Regions from separate parts of the Embleya sp. NPDC005575 genome, predicted to be linked through region 1. Evidence: riboswitches for the same ligand, from Rfam matches in the RefSeq annotation. Region 1 holds a riboswitch; each other region holds the start of a gene.
The links. A riboswitch is a leader RNA that binds a small molecule or an ion and turns the genes downstream of it on or off. The one in region 1 is predicted to bind cyclic di-AMP.
Positions count from the first base shown of each region.

Region 2: linked by a shared signal. The riboswitch ahead of ABZS54_RS30800 (transglycosylase family protein) and the one ahead of ABZS54_RS36355 (NlpC/P60 family protein) in region 1 are both predicted to bind cyclic di-AMP.
Region 3: linked by a shared signal. The riboswitch ahead of ABZS54_RS12770 (transglycosylase family protein) and the one ahead of ABZS54_RS36355 (NlpC/P60 family protein) in region 1 are both predicted to bind cyclic di-AMP.

Region 1 covers NZ_JBEXCV010000174.1:41-3,310, reverse strand. Annotated here, with positions in the region: gene ABZS54_RS36365 (hypothetical protein) at 1-415, opposite strand, end outside; gene ABZS54_RS36360 (LLM class F420-dependent oxidoreductase) at 536-1,501, shown strand; cyclic di-AMP (ydaO/yuaA leader) riboswitch at 1,998-2,156, shown strand; gene ABZS54_RS36355 (NlpC/P60 family protein) at 2,163-3,134, shown strand.
Region 2 covers NZ_JBEXCV010000119.1:18,554-21,823, reverse strand. Annotated here, with positions in the region: gene ABZS54_RS30805 (glycerophosphodiester phosphodiesterase family protein) at 1-605, shown strand, start outside; gene ABZS54_RS30800 (transglycosylase family protein) at 757-2,016, opposite strand; cyclic di-AMP (ydaO/yuaA leader) riboswitch at 2,049-2,282, opposite strand; gene ABZS54_RS30795 (FAD-linked oxidase C-terminal domain-containing protein) at 2,547-3,270, opposite strand, start outside.
Region 3 covers NZ_JBEXCV010000028.1:68,474-71,743, forward strand. Annotated here, with positions in the region: gene galE (UDP-glucose 4-epimerase GalE) at 1-814, shown strand, start outside; cyclic di-AMP (ydaO/yuaA leader) riboswitch at 1,266-1,487, shown strand; gene ABZS54_RS12770 (transglycosylase family protein) at 1,492-2,823, shown strand; partial or broken gene ABZS54_RS12775 (hypothetical protein) at 2,983-3,270, opposite strand, start outside.

The sequences.
Region 1 (3,270 bases):
GGCTGGGCGCGAGCAGGCTGATGCGACGATCCGCACCGATAACCGCCTGCCGACGGCGATGCATCGCCACGAGCGCGACCCGGGCGAACCGGGTCGAACCGCCCACCAGCAGCGCGATCTCCCAGACGTCGAGGAGACGCCCGGCGGTGGGCGGCTCGGGGCGCCTGCGCAGCCGGTACGCGCGCCGGAAGCGGAGCAGCCAGGCGACCACGAAGTAGCCCAGGCAGACCAGCGCCAGGACCAGGTACAGCCGAGCCGGACCGGTCGGCGCGGACCAGTCCGTCAGATCCCGGCCCGCCTGCGGGTTTGTCGACGCCCACGCCGTTCCCGTCGCAACGCTCTCGCGCACTGCGGCGATCATGCCCCACCCCCGGTGTTCCCGATCGGCGTACTCGTCGGCTACGCCTGTGCGCACCACAGTGCCGCCTCGTCGCACGCATATCCGGTGGAAACCCCTCGGTCCCGATGCGGGTCGTGGAGCAGCGCGGGCATCGCGGGTGTGTTTTCGGCCGAGCCGGTCGGGCACCCGCGTCCCATGGTGAAAATCGGCTACACGATGATGACCGAGCAGGCCGGGCCCAAGGATCTGGTCGAGCACGTGGTGCACGCGGAGCAGGTCGGGTTCGACTTCTCGGTGTCCTCGGACCACTACTTTCCATGGCTGGACGCGCAGGGCCACGCGTCGTACGCGTGGAGCGTGCTGGGCGCGGCGGCACAGGCCACGTCGCGAATCCCGTTGATGACGTACGTGACGTGTCCGACGATGCGTTATCACCCGGCGGTGGTGGCGCAGAAGGCCGCCACCATGCAGTTGTTGTCGGACGGGCGGTTCCGGCTCGGACTCGGCTCCGGCGAGAATCTGAACGAGCACGTGATCGGCGGCGGGTGGCCGGCGGCGGACGTGCGGCAGGAAATGCTCGGCGAGGCGGTGCAGATCATCCGGGCGCTGTTCGCGGGCGGATACGTCAACCATCACGGCACCCACTTCGACGTCGAGTCCGCGAAGTTGTGGGATCTCCCGGAGCGACCGCCCCCGATCGGCGTCGCGGTCTCCGGCGAGCAGGGCTGCGCACTGGCCGGGCAAATAGCCGATCTGGTCATCGCGACCGAGCCCCGGGGTGAGCTGTTGGCCGAATTCGATCGGCACGGCGGCGCGGGCAAGCCTCGGGTGGGCCAGTTGCCGGTGAGCTACGACCCCGACCGGGATGCCGCGATCGCGCGGGCCCACGAACAGTTCCGCTGGTTCGGGGGTGGCTGGAAGGTCAACTCCGAGCTTCCCGGCACTGCGGGCTTCGCGGACGCGACGCGGTTCGTCCGGCCGGAGGACGTGGCCGAGTCGATTCCGTGCGGCGACGACGTGGGCGCGTTCGTCGACGCGGTGCGCGCGTACGCGGAGGCCGGGTTCACCGAGGTCGCGCTCGTCCAGATCGGCGGTGAGACCCAGCACGCATTCCTGGACTGGGCTCGGGACAAGCTCTTGGCCGCGCTGCGCGAGCTGTGACGGCAAGGGGCTGCGCAGGCGGGGGGCTGCGCAGGCGGGGGCGTCCGACCGACGCCGACTTCCGCGGCCCGGCTCGTCGCAGCGAGGGGCGCGCGTCGGCCCGAGCGGCATCGGCGTGGAGCGGATCGCTTGATCACCGGTATATCCGGCATGTCCATCCGGTCGAACCGCCCGAAATGTGATGTAGATCGCATGGATATAACGGACATAAATTATATAACCGACTTCACGTAGTAATTCATTTCCCATGATCCACAACGAATCTCGATTATTTTCCGTGACCGAACGATCACGCCACTCTCCGAGATACGCCCTCGTCACCACCGGTGCATCGGGTCGGGCTCGGGCGAGATGTCGCCTTTATTCCGCCTTTACACCGGAGGCAAAGTCGGCGTTTCGGTTGTGATCCGGCATCCGCATTGCCTACCTTTCTCGCCGATTCACCTTTCGGGTGAACCCCGCCGCCGGTACGCCGAATCCCGTCGCCGGCAGCGGGAGGTCTACATCGAAGAATCCGACGGGAGCGGGGGAACCAGGTGGATCGCCGTGGCCGGGATCGTTCCGGCGACGGCTAGGGGTGAAGTCGCGTGTCCCGCGACCGGGCTGCTCCAGTCCGAATCCGACAGCTCACCTCGTAGGCGACAGGAGAGGACCCCATTTCATGCTGTCCGCAAACGCTCGCCATCGTGCCGCTCGACCCGCCAACGTCCGCCGCTTCGTCGCGGCGGTGGGCATCGCCGGCATGGGTGTCGTGATCCCGGTCGCCACTGCCGGCACCGCCCAGGCGTCCGCCCCCTCCACCTCCGAGCAGGTCCCCTCCGGCGCCTCCGCCGTACTGTCGGCGGCCCCGACCGCCGCGGTCGAGTCCGCCCCGGTCCAGGCCGCGCCCGCCGCGCAGGAGACCGCCGCACCCGCCGACAAGGCCGGTTACGTGGTCAAGGCCGGTGACACGCTGTTCGGGCTCGCCCAGACCAACCGGATCACCGGCGGCTGGCAGAGCCTGTACGAACTCAACCGCGACGTGCTCCCGTCCGGCCCGGACCTGATCGAGATCGGGCAGACCCTCAAGCTGACCGGCTCGGCGCCCGCGCTGTCCAAGGCCGCCGCCCCGGCCCAGCCGAGCATCAAGGTGCAGCCGAAGACCGGCGTCACCCCCGGCAAGACCGCCACCAAGCCGTCGGCCGAGGTGTCGGTCAAGCCCGCCGCCAAGGCCCCCGCCAAGCCCGCCACCGGCGGCTCGAAGGGCAACCAGGCGCCGACCGGCGGCTCGTCCGCCGCGTCGAGCAGCAGGGCCGCCCAGGCCGTGGCCTTCGCCAAGGCGCAGATCGGCAAGCCGTACGTGTACGGCGCCACCGGCCCGAACGCGTACGACTGCTCGGGTCTGGTCCAGGCCGCGTACAAGTCCGCGGGCATCTCGCTGCCGCGTGTGACCAACGACCAGTTCGCCGCCGACCCGCACGTGTCGATCGCCAACCTGCAGCCCGGCGACCTGGTGTTCTTCTACTCGGGCATCAGCCACGTCGGCATCTACATCGGCGACGGCAAGATGGTGCACGCCGCCAACCCGCGCAAGCCGATCGAGATCGCCTCGATCAACACCATGCCGATCGCCGGCGCCACCCGCCCGGTCTGATCACCCCGAAGACCGCCGCAGGCGGTGCTGCCGTGATCGAGGACCTTCACCGGTTCTCGGCGCCCGGCGCCGGTACTCGGCCACGGCAGCACCGGACAACCGCATAGCGGGACGCGCATCCGGCCCGGGGCCCCCC
Region 2 (3,270 bases), on a different contig from region 1:
AGCTGGTCAACCGCCGGCACGCGCGCGGCGTGAAGCTCAACGTGGAGACCAAGGTCGAGGCGGGCGCGCCGCAGGAGACCGCGCCGCGCGAGCAGTTCGTGCAGACCGTGGCGCGCGAGGTGCGCTGGGCCGGGCTGTTGCGCCAGGTCACCATCCAAAGCTTCGACTGGGGTGCGCTCAAGCGCATGCGGCAGGTCGAACCGCGCTTGCCGCTGGTCGCGTTGACCAACTACGACTTCCTCCAGGTCGGCAAGCCCGGCGCCTCGCCCTGGCTGGGCGGCCTGGACATCGACGATTTCGGCGGTGACCCGCTGCGCGCGATCGCCTCGTTCGGCGCCACGACCTTCTCGCCCGTGCACGGCTTCCCGCAGGACGGCAAGGTCACCGACCCGAACTACCGCCCGTACGTGACCCGGGAAATGGTCGCCCGGGCGCATGCGATGGGCATCGAGGTCGTGCCGTGGACCATCGACGACCCGGCGACCATGGCCAAGCTGATGGACGACGGAGTGGACGGCCTGATCACCGATTACCCCGACCGGCTGCGGGAGTTGATGGCCGCGCGCGGACTGCCGCTGCCCAAGCGGTATCCGGCACGCGGCTGATCGACCCGATCCGCGGGGACTTCGGCGTGTGCCGCAGGGTGGGGACGCGAAAAAGGGCCGGGCCCGTCGACGCGTGGTCGACGGGCCCGGCCCTGGTACGGCTACCGCATGGTGGCTATCACCGTGCGGTTACTGCCTGATGACGCTCGGATCAGATGTTGACGCCGTGCGCGCGCAGGTAGGTGAGGGGGTTGATGCCGCTGCCGTAGTTCGGGGTGGTGCGGATTTCGAAGTGCAGGTGCGGGCCGGTCACGTTGCCGGTCGCACCGGAGAGGCCGATCTGCTGACCGGTGCTCACCGTGGCGCCGGCGCGAACGCCGATGCTGGACAGGTGCGCGTACTGCGAGTACTTGCCGTCCGCGTGCTTGATCACGATCTCGTTGCCGTAGGCGCCACCGTTGCCGGCGCTGACCACGGTGCCCGAGGTGATCGCCTTCACCGGGGTGCCGGTGCCGACCACGAAGTCCTGGCCGGTGTGGCTGCCGCTGGACCACAGCTTGCCGCCGGTGCCGAACGCGGTGCCCAGTGCGCCGTTCACAGGAGCGACGTAACCGGACGAGTTGACCGAGGTGCTGCCGGCCTTGGCCGAAGACACCTTGGCCGCGACGGGAGCCTTCTCCTTGACCGCGGTCTTCGGCGCGACCTTCACCGACACCGAGGGCTTGGTCTCGGCCACGGTCTCGGTCTTGGGCGCGGCCTTCGGCGCGGCCTCGACCTTGGTGGCGGTGGTGGTGGCGGCCGCGGCCTTGCCGGAGAGCGAGAGCTTCTGGCCGACCTTGATCAGGTTCGGGTTGCTGCCGATCACGCCGCGGTTGTCGGCGTACAGCTTGTGCCAGCCACCGGCGACGTCCTTGTCGGCAGCGATCTTGGACAGGCTGTCACCCTTGACCACGGAGTACGAGGTGGTGGTCGACGCGGGCTTCGCGGCGGCCGGGACGACCTCGATCTTCGGCGCGGTGGGGGCGGTCGCGGCCGGCTTCTCGGCGACCTTGGGGGCGACCTTGACCGAAGTCGCGGCCGAGTCGGACGACTTGGTGCTCGGCGAGACGGCGGCCTTGGGGCCGCCCTTGGTCAGACCCGCCGGGCCGGAGGTGTTCGGCCAAGCGCCGGGGCCCTGCACGGCGAGGACCTTCTCCGCGATGGCGATCTGCTGGTCCTTGGTGGCGAGGTCGGCGCGCGGGGCGTACTGCTGACCGCCGAACTCGTTCCAGGTGCTCTGAGTGAACTGCAGGCCACCGTAGAAACCGTTGCCGGTGTTGATGTGCCAGTTGCCCGAGCTCTCGCCCATGGCGACCTTGTCCCAGGTGGAGACGGAGGCGGCGTTGGCGGTCGCGAGACCGGTGATGAGCGGGGCGGCGACGATGGCGCCGGCCATGCCGAGGGTCAGCGCGAGACGCGTCTTCTTGGGCATGCGGGCAGGGGTGATGAACGACTGCACGAAGATTTTTCCTTCTCCCACGCCTACGAAGTGAGCTGTCGGATTCGGGCTGGAGAGTCTCGCCCGGCCGTGTTCGACCCTTGGATGTAAGGGACGGGCACGGCTTCACCCCAAGCCGTCCGAATGGGCGTCTGTGTCACAGACGCCCGGGACGGCATTCCACTTGGTTCCCCCGCTCCTGCCTTTCGGGTTTCGTACCGTGGCCTCGCTCCGGCGGCAGGATTCGGCGAACCGGGAGACCATTTCGCCAAGCACCGGACTGGTGTGGCGAAGCACCAAACTACGCACACCCCCGGCGTGGAACCAAACATCACGATTCGCCAAAACCGAAAATTCAGGTCGGAAGGGTGGAATATCGGGACCTAAAGTCCCGATCGCCATACGCATTGTGCCCGAATTGCTTACTCACCGTCGCTGCATAATCGCTCCGGGTGAGAATCCGGAAAACTCGGTTTACGGTGCGTACGAGGTCCTGACCTTCGGTATGCGAGATGTGACGTGCGTCATGCGCCCGGAAATGAAATGTCCGAATTACCCCTATATGACCCTCCGTTCATCGGCCCGGATCCGGGATGCACCGGCGCCGAATCCGGCCTGGAATCCGGGCGGGGCCTGGAATCCGGGCCGGTTCGCGGTGTCGGGCGTTCGAGGGATGCGCGCATGACGAAGGCGCGTGCGGTTGCGATGTCGGCTTCGACGCGATGGCCCGGTCCGGCGCGGTCAGGCCGATTCATCGAGGCCAGGTGTGCGGCGTAGCCGCCGGAGGTGGTGACGATCCGGCCGGGCAGCCGGTCGCCCAGCCGGCGGGCGCGCGGATGCGCCTCGGCGCCGGCCACGTCCTCGGCCAGGGTCCACTCGCTCGCGCCTGCCCGATCGCACAGGTCGGCCATCCGGGCCAGGTCGCGGCGCACCGCGTCCGACGCGCCGTCGTCACCGAACAACAACAGCGTGCCACCGTGCGTGCGCAGGCCCAGGTGGGCGAAGTCCTCGACCGCGCCGATACAGCGCCGGTCCAAAAATTCCAGCGGGGACGATGCCGGCGGCGAGTGTGTCGGCGACCGCACGGCCGGCGTGTGCCAGGCCGGGGAAGTACGCGGTGCCGGTGCCGGCGCCGGCGCCGGTGCCGATGTCGGCGGGCGCGGGCACAAGGCCATGGTGATCTCGGTGATCACCGCGAGGGTGCCCTCCGAGCCGGTGAGCAGCCGCGTCAGGTCGTAGCCGGCCACG
Region 3 (3,270 bases), on a different contig from region 1:
GCTGGATCGGGGGCTGCTGGACGAGGTCTTCCGGGCGCACGCCGTGCACGGCGTGGTGCACATCGCGGGCCGCAAGCAGGTGCCCGAATCGGTCGCGCGCCCCCTCTTCTATTACGAGGAGAACGTCGAGGGTCTGCGCACCCTGCTGGCGGCCATGGTCGCGGCCGACGTCACCCGCATCGTGTTCTCCTCCAGCGCCGCCGTGTACGGCATGCCCGACGTCGACCTCGTCGACGAGGACACCCCGTGCCTGCCGATCAACCCGTACGGCGAGAGCAAGCTCGTCGGCGAGTGGATGATCAAGGCCACGGCGCGCGCACACGGGATCTCGTACGCCTCGTTGCGCTACTTCAACGTCGCGGGCGCGGGCGCGCCGGAGCTCGCGGACAAGGGCGTGTTCAACCTCGTGCCGATGGTGCTGGAGAAGTTGACGGCGCATCAGGCGCCGGTGATCTTCGGGGACGACTACGACACGCCGGACGGCACGTGCGTGCGCGACTTCATCCATGTGGTGGATCTGGCCGAGGCGCACGTGGCCGCCACCCGTCGGCTCGCGACCGACCCGGACGCGCATCTGGTGCTGAACGTGGGTCGCGGCGAGGGCACATCGGTGCGCGAGATGGTGGAACTCATCGCCGAGGTCACCGGTTTGCGCGACCTCGCACCGGAGCGCCACCCGCGGCGCGCGGGCGACCCGGCCCGGGTGGTCGCGAGCGCCGACCTGATCACCACCGAGTTGGGCTGGAAGGCCCGACTCGGCACGCCGGACATGGTGCGGAGCGCCTGGGCCGGTTGGCAGACGCCGCGCGGCTGAGACGGCGGAGCGTGGTGCGCCGCGCCGGTGGGTCGTCGGCCCTCGGCGCGGCGGGCCGTGGTCGCTCAGAACGAGGTCGACGAGCCTGAAGTCGCCTGCAATGTATCGATATGCGGCAAATTGCCTGTGGGGTGAATCACGTCGGCCGCGAGTGCGGGCGACCGTCCGGATGGGCATGGGCGCCCTCGCGCGACGCTACGCGCGATGTCGATGTGACGAGCGGGGCGTAGGTGATCGTTTCCGGACGATCCGGATACACGGCAACCGGGAGCCCCTGTCACGCATTTCCGACGGATTCACCACGGAACGCCAACTACGGTCCTTTCCGTAAGGGATCATCTACATTGCGCTCATCCGCAAATCGGATATTCGACGTCTATCCGGCACGGACTTGTGATCTTCGTCTGGGCCTGCTTAGCGTTCGATCCGTCCGTATCCCACACGGACCCCGATCGCCGGTACGCCGAATCCTGTCGCCGGCCGTTCGGGAGGCTGACGAGCACCACACGACAGGAGCGGGGGAACCACAGGTGAACCGCCGTGAACGGCCCCGATCGAGACGATCGGGCGCCGCGAACGGCTTGGGGTGAAGCCACGTCCTTCGGGATGTGGCCGGGCTATCGATCTCCGGCCCGAATCCGACAGCTCACCTCGTAGGCGTGGGAGAGGATCCAGCCATGCTGTCCGGAACCGGGCGTCATCGCCGTCGCAGCACCAGTAGGACCACGCGTCTGATCGCCGCGGCGGGTGTCGCCGGAGTCGGCGTCGCCATGCCGATCATCGGCGCGGGCACGGCCCAGGCCGCCTCCGTGAGCACCTGGGACAAGGTCGCCATGTGCGAGAGCACGGGCAACTGGCAGATCAACACCGGCAATGGCTTCTACGGCGGCCTGCAGTTCACCCAGAGCACCTGGAACGAGTTCGGCGGCACGCAGTACGCCGCGCGGGCCGACCTGGCGACCAAGGGCCAGCAGATCACGATCGCCGAGAAGGTGCTCAAGAGCCAGGGCCCCGGTGCCTGGCCGGTGTGCTCGATCAAGGCGGGCCTGACCCGAGGCGGCGCGGCCGCCGACGTCGACACCGGCTCCTCGGCCGGCAAGACCGCGCCGAAGACGGCGCCCAAGACCGAGACTCCCAAGGCCGCGACCCCGAAGAAGACGGTCGCCACGCCCAAGATCGAGGTCAAGTCCGAGGCTCCCAAGTCCGAGGCTCCCAAGGCCGAGACGCCGAAGACCGAGCCGGTCGCCAAGGCGGACTCCGCCGCCACGTCGTCCTACGTAGTGGTCGCCGGCGACACGCTCTCCAAGATCGCCGGCGCCGCGCACGTGCCCGGCGGTTGGCCGAAGCTGTACGAGGCCAACAAGAGCGTCGTCGGCGAGAACCCCGACCTGATCTTCCCGGGCCAAAAGCTCGCGGTCGACGGCAAGGTCGCGCCGACCACCGCCAAGACCGAGGCCGCGCCCAAGGTCGAGGTGCAGAAGCCGGAGACCCCCAAGGCCGCGCCGAAGACGGAGACCAAGCCGGCCGCGCCCAAGACCTCGGTCAAGACCGAGGCCGCCAAGTCCGATTCCAAGCCCGCCGCGAGCACCGAGAAGGCGTCCGGCTCGTACGTCGCCCCGGTCTCCGGCGCCACGCTCACCGCGAGCTTCGGCTCCGGCGGCTCGCGTTGGTCCAGCGGCAGCCACACCGGCCAGGACTTCGCGGTCTCCACCGGCACCACGGTGCGCGCGGTCACCTCGGGCACCGTCGTGTCGGCCGGCTGGGGCGGCGCGTACGGCAACGAGGTCGTCATCCGGCACGCGGACGGCAAGTACACCCAGTACGCGCACCTTTCCTCGATCTCGGTCAAGGCCGGGATGAAGGTGCAGACCGGCCAGAAGATCGCGCTCTCCGGCGCGACCGGCAACGTGACCGGCCCGCACCTGCACTTCGAGGTCCGCACCACGCCGAACTACGGTTCTGCGGTCAACCCGATGACGTGGCTGCGCAGCCACGGCGTGAGCGTCTGATCCACCGCACTCCCGCGCCGTCCGGCGGGCGTTCCCTTCGGGGAGCGCCCGCCGTTCGCATGTCCGGGCGTTCCTCGCAGCCGGCCGAATCGTGTCGTCACGGCGGCCATGTGGTGCGCCGAGCGCCGGCGGGACGGCGGCGCGGTGCGCACCACGCGGTCAGGACGGCCATGCGGTGCGCAGCGTGCCGTCCGGCCCGAGCCACAGGGCGACCGGCCGCCCGGCGCCGTCCATCGCACCGGTGGGGCCGACCGCGACCGGGTACTCGTCCAGCACGATCGGCGGGCCGGCCGGGCCGACCACGACCGGGCGGCCCTCGGCGTCCCGGGTGCAGACGGCCGTCGTGTCGTCCGGCCGGGGCAGCGGGTACAGCGCCTCGTGGCCCGCCCCCGCGCTGCGCGCGCCCCCCGGCGCCCAGGCACCGGGCCCGACTTCGACCGCAGTCGC